Regions from separate parts of the Virgibacillus sediminis genome, predicted to be linked through region 1. Evidence: predicted binding sites of a transcription regulator. Region 1 holds the regulator's gene; the other holds the start of a gene.
The links. Region 1 encodes LexA, which represses DNA repair genes until DNA is damaged. Its sites were predicted from a motif close to CGAACATATGTTCG; they were not measured.
Positions count from the first base shown of each region.

Region 2: ACFODW_RS07215 (YolD-like family protein) is a predicted target of LexA. The motif match lies at 1,883-1,896, and genes of this name have one in related genera.

Region 1 covers NZ_JBHRRZ010000001.1:144,563-148,779, forward strand. Annotated here, with positions in the region: gene ACFODW_RS00705 (tetratricopeptide repeat protein) at 1-21, shown strand, start outside; gene ACFODW_RS00710 (protein-glutamine gamma-glutamyltransferase) at 82-924, opposite strand; gene ACFODW_RS00715 (H-type small acid-soluble spore protein) at 1,077-1,256, opposite strand; tRNA gene ACFODW_RS00720 (tRNA-Gln) at 1,317-1,391, opposite strand; gene lexA (transcriptional repressor LexA) at 1,714-2,337, opposite strand; gene ACFODW_RS00730 (YneB family resolvase-like protein) at 2,623-3,261, shown strand; gene ACFODW_RS00735 (DUF896 domain-containing protein) at 3,352-3,585, shown strand; gene tkt (transketolase) at 3,692-4,217, shown strand, end outside.
Region 2 covers NZ_JBHRRZ010000013.1:49,007-53,223, reverse strand. Annotated here, with positions in the region: gene ACFODW_RS07225 (hypothetical protein) at 1-819, opposite strand, end outside; gene ACFODW_RS07220 (Swt1 family HEPN domain-containing protein) at 1,021-1,404, opposite strand; gene ACFODW_RS07215 (YolD-like family protein) at 1,526-1,855, opposite strand; gene ACFODW_RS07210 (ornithine cyclodeaminase family protein) at 2,197-3,267, opposite strand; gene ACFODW_RS07205 (sodium:solute symporter family protein) at 3,330-4,217, opposite strand, start outside.

The DNA.
Region 1 (4,217 bases):
CCTGTTCATGAATACCCTTAACTCTATCAAGAGCGGAAAATGCACCTTGCCCCTTGCAACAGACAGGGTGCATTTTTCCTATTAATAATACATATTATTCAAATAGATTAGATAGCCGTTAAACGAAATGGATGCTTGGTTATGGTGTACCACTTTATATTGTGGCTTATAAGCAACAAATTCTCGTGACGGCATAGAAAATTGCGATAGATGCTTAAAGGATGGCCTGGTAACAAACGGCATCATATAGGCTGAGCGAGTGCTTCCGGGCCTTCTATGTTGATTGAGGGATTGGATAATCTGTTCTCCGGACTTAATTCCTATTCCATGGCCGAAAAATGTTCCGTCCTCCAACACTACGGCATTTTCTCCCCTCCACCAATCCGTTTCTGGATGAAAATCTGGATTATTAAAATAGACCACATCACCGGGAAGCGTAAAATTTGTATTAATTCGCTGAATGCCAAGATCAGAGTCGAAATGCCAGCTGTATAAGTAGAGGTTCTGAAACAGCTGATTAAATAATCTCTCCCCGATAGCAGCTAAAACAGCACGGTAGTAAATGATCAATATAGCTGTTGCACATTCAAATCCATAAAGAGAGCCGTTTCTGTAAATATCTTCAATTGCATCCGAAGGTCTGACATCCTGCCGTAATCTAAACCCGCCGACACTCGTCCGGTGCCAATATTCCGGATTGCAGCGGGAGTTCCTAAAGGTTTCAAACTGTGCGTCACTGTTGTTCATGGCTTTTGCACTCTCTATAATGTTTTTTCGCAATTGGAGTTCAAAGCGCAATCCATTCATGGTTTGATAAGAATAAATGATAGGATGGCCTTGCATTTGTCTGTAGATTGTACGTTCAATAGCATCTGAGGTCCAAGTATCACTTGCTGGAGCATCCATTCCTTGCAATTGAATCATTTCGTCCACATCCTTGTTTTAGTAAAGTTGGATTTGTACCCAGTGTATTCTTGGTGTCGTTTAATGTGTATATCAACTAGTCCACTCATTGCAGAAAACAAAAACACCGTCCGGCTGTATAACCGGCGGTGTTCTTACTTTCCCTGTATTTCTTATTGTTCCTGCAATTCTCCGAGCGATACGCGGTGGGTCTCCTGTGGATTCTCCAACATATAGACATTGGCTGTTTCGTTTTGCTCATCAATGTTTTGTATGTATATCGGATTTCCACGGAACGTTACATTAATGAGGTTTTCGGATTGCCTTATTTCCTTTGCCCGCTGCTTATCCATATATCTCGTTCTCCTCCTTATCAGTCATACTTGTATATTGAAATCATGTTTAAAGTAAAATGGCTGGTCTAGCTGGATTCGAACCAGCGAATCACGGGATCAAAACCCGATGCCTTACCGCTTGGCTATAGACCAACGATATGGAATTGCAAATGACAAGAAAAAATTGTCTATTTTCAAGATAGATCTTAACCCTTGTATCTTGTATCGCCTGTATGTCCTTATTATCTTATCCGAATAGAGAGATACTATTCGTCCAAGATCATTTTTTTATATCTTTTGAAGCTGCAGACGGAGAACACCAGTATAAAAATAAGCGTAAGCGGACATATTCATCATTTGTGACTATTACTGTGTCGATTGAATATCTAAGAAAAGAGGATAAAGCCATGCTGCGATGTATGGAGACTTGAAAATTTTGAAAAATAAAAGCCGCCAATGGCAGCTTTTATCCAGTTTAATGGATATTTCTATATAGACCGATCACTTTTCCAAGAATTGTTACATTTTCATAAATAAGAGGGTCCATCGTAGCATTTTCAGGCTGGAGACGGATATGATCCTTCTCTTTGAAGAAGCGTTTTACTGTAGCTTCGTTTTCTTCTGTCATTGCTACTACTATATCACTGTTTTGAGCAGTGTTTTGCTGTTTAACGATGACCTTGTCTCCATCAAGAATGCCCGCCTCTATCATACTTTCCCCGTCAATAACAAGGATAAAAAGGTTGTCATCCGCTCCTGCGCTAGAATTGGGGAGGGGGATGTACTCTTCTATATTTTCTACCGCAGTTATCGGCAATCCGGCAGTTACCTTACCAATTACTGGCGCGTACGTAACTTCTTCTCTAGGGATATTGTTGTCTTCTTCCATATTCATTACTTCTATCGCACGCGGCTTTGTCGGGTCCCTCCTGATGAAGCCTTTGCTTTCCAACCTGGAGAGGTGGCCGTGCACCGTCGAACTAGAAGCAAGCCCCACTGCTTCTGCAATCTCACGAACAGATGGGGGATAACCTTTTTCACTGACTTGTTCTTTTATATAATCAAGGATCATTTGCTGCCTTTTTGAAAGCTTAGTCATCTATCAAACACCTCGCACATAGAATTTACTAGTGATAGTTTACCATTTGGTACCAGGTAATGCAAACGTTAGTTCGAAAAAACGGTTGACAGGACCATACGTTCGGTATTAATATGAATGTACTTAAATGCGAACAAAGGTTCTTAAATTTTGTGGGGGGAATGCTGTATGTTTGGTAAAATAACAATGACCGATGTATTTTATATAGGTGCTTTTATTTTGATGCTGGGGTTTTTGTATTTTGCTATGATAACCAGCTGAGATCGACAGAAGGGGTTATGACACATGAGAGCTATCATCTATTGCAGAGTTAGTACCAATAAAAGTGAACAAGAAACATCACTGGAGAGACAGCGGCAGGAACTCAATGAACTGGCGGTAAGATTCGGGTTTGAAGTGATTGCCTCCATAGAGGATCAAAGAAGCGGATACGATATAGATCGTGAGGGCATATTCGAGATGCTTGATTATTTTGGAGAAGGAAGTGCTGACTGTCTGTTGATACAGGATGAGACGAGGCTTGGGCGCGGTAATACAAAGATTGCCTTGTTTCATCAGCTGCAAAAATTAGAAGTACCGGTGTATACTGCCATCCATGACGGGAAACTGGAACTGTCCGAATCCGACTCCATGGTTCTTCAAATAGTAGGAATAGTGGAAGAGTACCAACGGAAAATTCATAATGCGAAAATTAGGAGAGGCATGAAAAAGGCCGTTAAAGAGGGGTATAACCCGGCGGATAATCTATCAAATCAAGGAAAGGCTCCCGGCAGGGAAAGAGTCCCATTTCCCATCGAGGAAGTAGTAAGATTGAGGCGGAATAAAATGACCTTTGAGGAAATTGCAAAGACATTGAATAATCTGGGATATCCGGTATCCAAAGCAACTGTCCACCGCAGGTACCAGGAGTATCAAAATACTTGATTATGAACATATGGAACGATAATATGAAGAGCAAGGACGGGATGTCCCTGCTTTTTTTATGTTCTGCAGGGGCCTCAAGGAGGTTTAAACATGTTATCTGAGGAAAAATTAGGGCGTATCAATGAGCTTTCCAGAAAATCCAAAAAAGAGGGTTTAACGGAAGAAGAAAAAAAGGAACAGAAAAAGCTTCGGGAGGAATACCTGAAAAACGTCCGGAATTCATTCAAAAACCAATTTAAGTCTATGACAGTGATGGATCCGGAAGGGAACGATGTAACCCCTCAAAAAGTAAGGGACCTGCAGGAAAGAAACAAAAAACATTAAAACTGTTCATTATCAATAATGAACTTTCACTTGTTATGTGAAAAGTTTCATTATAGAATGTATATGTGACAAACAAATCAGACAGAAAGAGAAAAGGAGATTTTAAATGGCAGACAGAATTGAACAGCAATCAATCAATACCATTCGTACCTTATCCATTGACGCAATTGAAAACGCAAACTCCGGACATCCAGGTTTGCCAATGGGTGCCGCTCCGATGGCATACACATTGTGGACGGATTTTATGAACCACAATCCTAAAAATTCCAAATGGTTTAATAGAGACCGTTTTGTATTATCCGCAGGACATGGATCCATGCTCCTATACAGCCTCTTGCACCTTTCCGGCTATAATGTAACCATGGAAGACCTGAAAGGATTCCGCCAGTGGGATTCAAAAACACCAGGTCACCCTGAAGTACATCATACAGATGGGGTGGAAGCAACAACAGGACCTCTTGGGCAGGGGATAGCTATGTCCGTAGGAATGGCTATGGCAGAAGCTCATTTAAGTGCAAAATTCAATAAAGAAGATATTAATGTAGTGGACCACTATACTTATGCAATTGTCAGTGATGGCGACTTAATGGAGGGGATCTCCCATGAAGCTGCTTCTCTGGCAGGGCACCTGG
Region 2 (4,217 bases), on a different contig from region 1:
TAGACATTCCCATACAGAAGAGAGATTTCCACGAGACTTAATCCAGCTTGATCCAAAGTTTTCTTTTGTAGGAAAACGTGAGAATGGAACTAGCATTTCAACCTGCTCTTTGTTATAAGTTTTAATAACTCTTAAATATAGTTTAGCAGAATAACCTTTCCCCCCAAATAAGACCTGGGCAGTTTCGCTGATTTCTTTCGTAATGTGGTCGAGGCTAACTTTTTCTTTGTAAGAAAGATCATAGTCCTCAATTGGTAGAATTACATTTGTGTCTCGTGAAGAAGTAAAGCGCGCCTTCAAATTTACACATTGTTCGATAATAGATTTAATTTCCTGATCCATCTCAGAATAATCTTTGACTCTATATGATATTTGATCTATAACCTCTCTATTATCAATTACATCATGTTCATTAAGTCTTTCAAATAGGGCTAGTTTAGCTGCTAAGCGCTCCGACAAAGCAATTAACTTAATTTCCCTAACATCTTTTGCTAAATTCTCATAATCATCAGGATAAAACCGATACACAAAGTTTATAAATATATTTAAAACAGCATAAATTACCCAAACAGAAATGGCTACATATGTTGTTTCTATATCTCTTACTAAAATTGCAACAAGAACGGAAGCCCCGCTAATAAGTAACTGAGTAGAAAAAAGAAATGTTTTAAACCTATTATAAGTTTTACTGTCTTTAAGCCATTTATTGACTAGTCCTCTCCATTTGGAATAGCTATTCTTGTTATACTCCTCGTCTAACCCCTCTTGTTTTGCAGTTTGATTTAAAATTTCTTTAATGCTTCCTTTAATCAAATTCATTCACCCCCTTCCTTCCACATTATATTATATTAATTAACATTGCAGAGGAATAAATGATTATCAATGCCTTTGAGGAATATCACTAGTATAATTGTGTTGTCTATTAAACGGTCTATCTCGTTCCCTCTTTATAAACTACTTTAATTCAAAGCCAGAATAATATTGCGCTTATAGTAAGATGCTAGCATCAATTCTAACCAGCTATACATAACTAGTTATTTCTTCCGTAAAGGTTATACATTCCATGGCTAACTTGTGAGTAACCTGTAATCGCGCCATCTCTTCATCACTAATGCTCTTACAATGAGCAATTTTATTTCGAATGGGAACGGTTCTTACCAATTGAAGATAAACGTCTTTAGGAAGTTTAGGAAAACAAGGGTAAGCTCGCAGCATAGAGATAAGTTCGTGGTAATAGAAGGATTCGAAGTGTTTAGAGTAGGGTTTGTATTTCATGGTGGCAGGAGCTTGAATTAGCCAGCCGACCCCATAGGCTTTCTCCATCGTCTGTTCAATGTATTGACTCAGCCCAGTTTCTATTTCAAAGAACAACCCATATGCTTCTTTCATGTATTCAGTTTGCATGTGCCCATTCTCCTTAATTATTCTATAAGCAAATAGTACTACGTAGATATATTCGACAGGAATAAACGAATTCCTGCTGCTAATACCAATTATATCCAAAAATCACCCCTCAATTGAGGGGCTAGTCAATAATTATATCTAGGACACAATCAAGAGGAATTACGGTTCCATCCTCATCATTTAACTGGATCTGTTTATTCAACAAATCAATCTTCAGCAGTTTACCTTGAACCGTTTCATAGTCATGCCTAGCATAATATTTAATGTTAACCGTCAAGTTGTTATGTATTGCGAGTTGCAGCTGAGCATTGATGTCCTGCATCTTCTGCTCGTCTAAAATGGGTTTCTCTTTGTATTCCTTCTCTTCCCACATCTGATTTAACAACTGAATGTGCTCCGGCATCATTAGGGAAGTCCATTTCTTGGTTCCACGATCGTTTACTTTGCCCATTATACTTCCACCTTTCTAAGTTAAATAGGAACGTTTGTTCTTATGTTATCACTAAGGTTATTATGGTGCAAAGTTAATAATTAACAAGGTGTATCTCTTTCAACGCTTTTAAGATACTTTACTATCGGGGTTATGTTTATTTCTCCCGTTACTATAAATTAAAAAAGGCCTCAAGTGTAGTACCTCTAGTTGCTTCTGCACCACCCTTTTACATTTATCATCCACAAAACAATCAAAATGAATGATTTTTAATGATCCATTAGAAATACCAGCCATGAAAAATAACGTACAAAAAAAGGATAGGCCTCAAAAAGGCCCATCCGTTCTTTAGTATTATTTCATTAAGACCAGTGCGGTGCTTCCCACAACGGCAGGTCTTTTCCAATTCCCATTTTCTTCGCGTTTTGGTAAACTCGATATGCTTCAGAAACATCATGAATAGACATCCCAATTGGGTTAAATAGGATTTTTTGTTCGGCATTTTCTCTTCCTATTTTCTTCCCTGTCATAATGTCTCCTAAATTAAATACTGCTGAGTCAGAAATAAAACCATCTCGTACAGCTCTGTAACTTACATCAACACCATGACTTTTTACATGTTCGAAATCATCCACTACTACTTTATCATAGTAAGCCACTTCTTCTGGATCGGTATCCCAGAAAGAAATTTCTGAATGAAAAGCACCCTCTTTTAACCATTCCCCTTTTACATAGGGATAGGTTGACATGGTTGCAGTAATAACAACATCTGAGTTATGAAAAGCTTCTTCTGCACTTGTACTACGAACTAATTTTACTCCCAACTCCTTCGTCATTTCTTTTGCAAATTTTTCGGTTTTATCTTGATCTAAATCGAATACTTTAATTTCTTCGATTTGTTTTCCAAAAACACCTACAACAGCCATTAATTGGGTTCTACTTTGTACCCCTGCACCAATAATACCAACTCGACTTGAATCAGGATTAGCTAAATATTTTGCAGCAACTCCAGTGGATGCTCCCGTTCGCATGGCACTCACAATCGTACCATCCATAATAGCTAAAGGAAATCCATTGTGCGGATCCGTTAAAATGATGATGGCTGATGCGCGTGGCTGACCTAGTTTCTTCGGATTCTGCGGCATACTAGGAATCCACTTCATACCTGCTACATCTAATTCTCCTCCAAGGTAAGATGGCATTGTCATGATTCTTCCTCTTGTTTCTTCAGTTTCAGGGCCACCCCAGCGAATAACCGGCTTAGGTGGTTGAATCACGTCCTGCTTTCCATGTAGCTCAAAGGACTTTTGAATTGCTTGAAGCGTTCCATTCATGTCAAGGCCACCAGCCTTAATACAATCTTCTTGGGATAAGTATAAAAAACCTACCCCCATACTTTGAGAAGTTTCTTGTTTTTTCTCCACTTTATTCATCCTTAGCATCTCCTTCATATTAAACTAGCAAAAACATCTAACTGGAATTCATTATTCCTAGGTTATTTAATCATTTTCATATCTTTTGAGTTGCCTTCCTTTTTTTCATTTATTCTGTTTTCAATCAATGTTCCGACAATTAAAGTGATTAATGTAATAGGAAGACCTAATAAAATAGGATCTAATGCCCAAACGAACACTACTCCTCCCTCACTTCCTGAGGCAGCTTGACTTCCAATAATAACACCTATTATTACCCCCGCTGCTCCAAGAAGCATCGATAGAATAGTAGAGTAGTAAGCCTTTCGAGCAGCTTTCCAAAATACGAGAGCAAGCAGTACTGGGGCGAGAGAACCAGCCATAATCTTTCCACCCGTTAATAGTAACTCGAGAATATATGGTAAAGAGCGACCAATTAATGTCCCAACAATCGCTACACCAATAACCGAAATCCGTGTAACCATTACAAGTTGTTTTTCGGATGCATTGGGGTTAATAAATTGTTGGTAAATATCATAAGAAATATTGGATGCGGTTGTTAGTGTTGACGAGCTAAGTGTCGAAATACAGGAAGCGACAATAATGATTGCAAAAATAAGACTTCCAAATGTTCCAAATAGCTCAGTCATACTGATAAATGCATCACTAGGACTTATATTTGGAAAAATAACGATAGCTACAATCCCTACCAAAAATGGAATCATATACCAAATCAGGGCAATAAGCCCTCCATAAACAAAGGATTTCTTCGCTACTGCCTCACTTTCCGCTGATAACCCTCGTTGTATTAGTGTTTGATAACCTATAAAGGTTAGCGCTCCTGCAATAAACCATGCGAAGGTTTGCGATCCACCGGCACTAAATAAATCCACATGCGTTGCAGGTATACGATCGATAAATTCTGTCCAACCACCAATATAAGCAATCCCTAATGGTATCATGATCGTCGT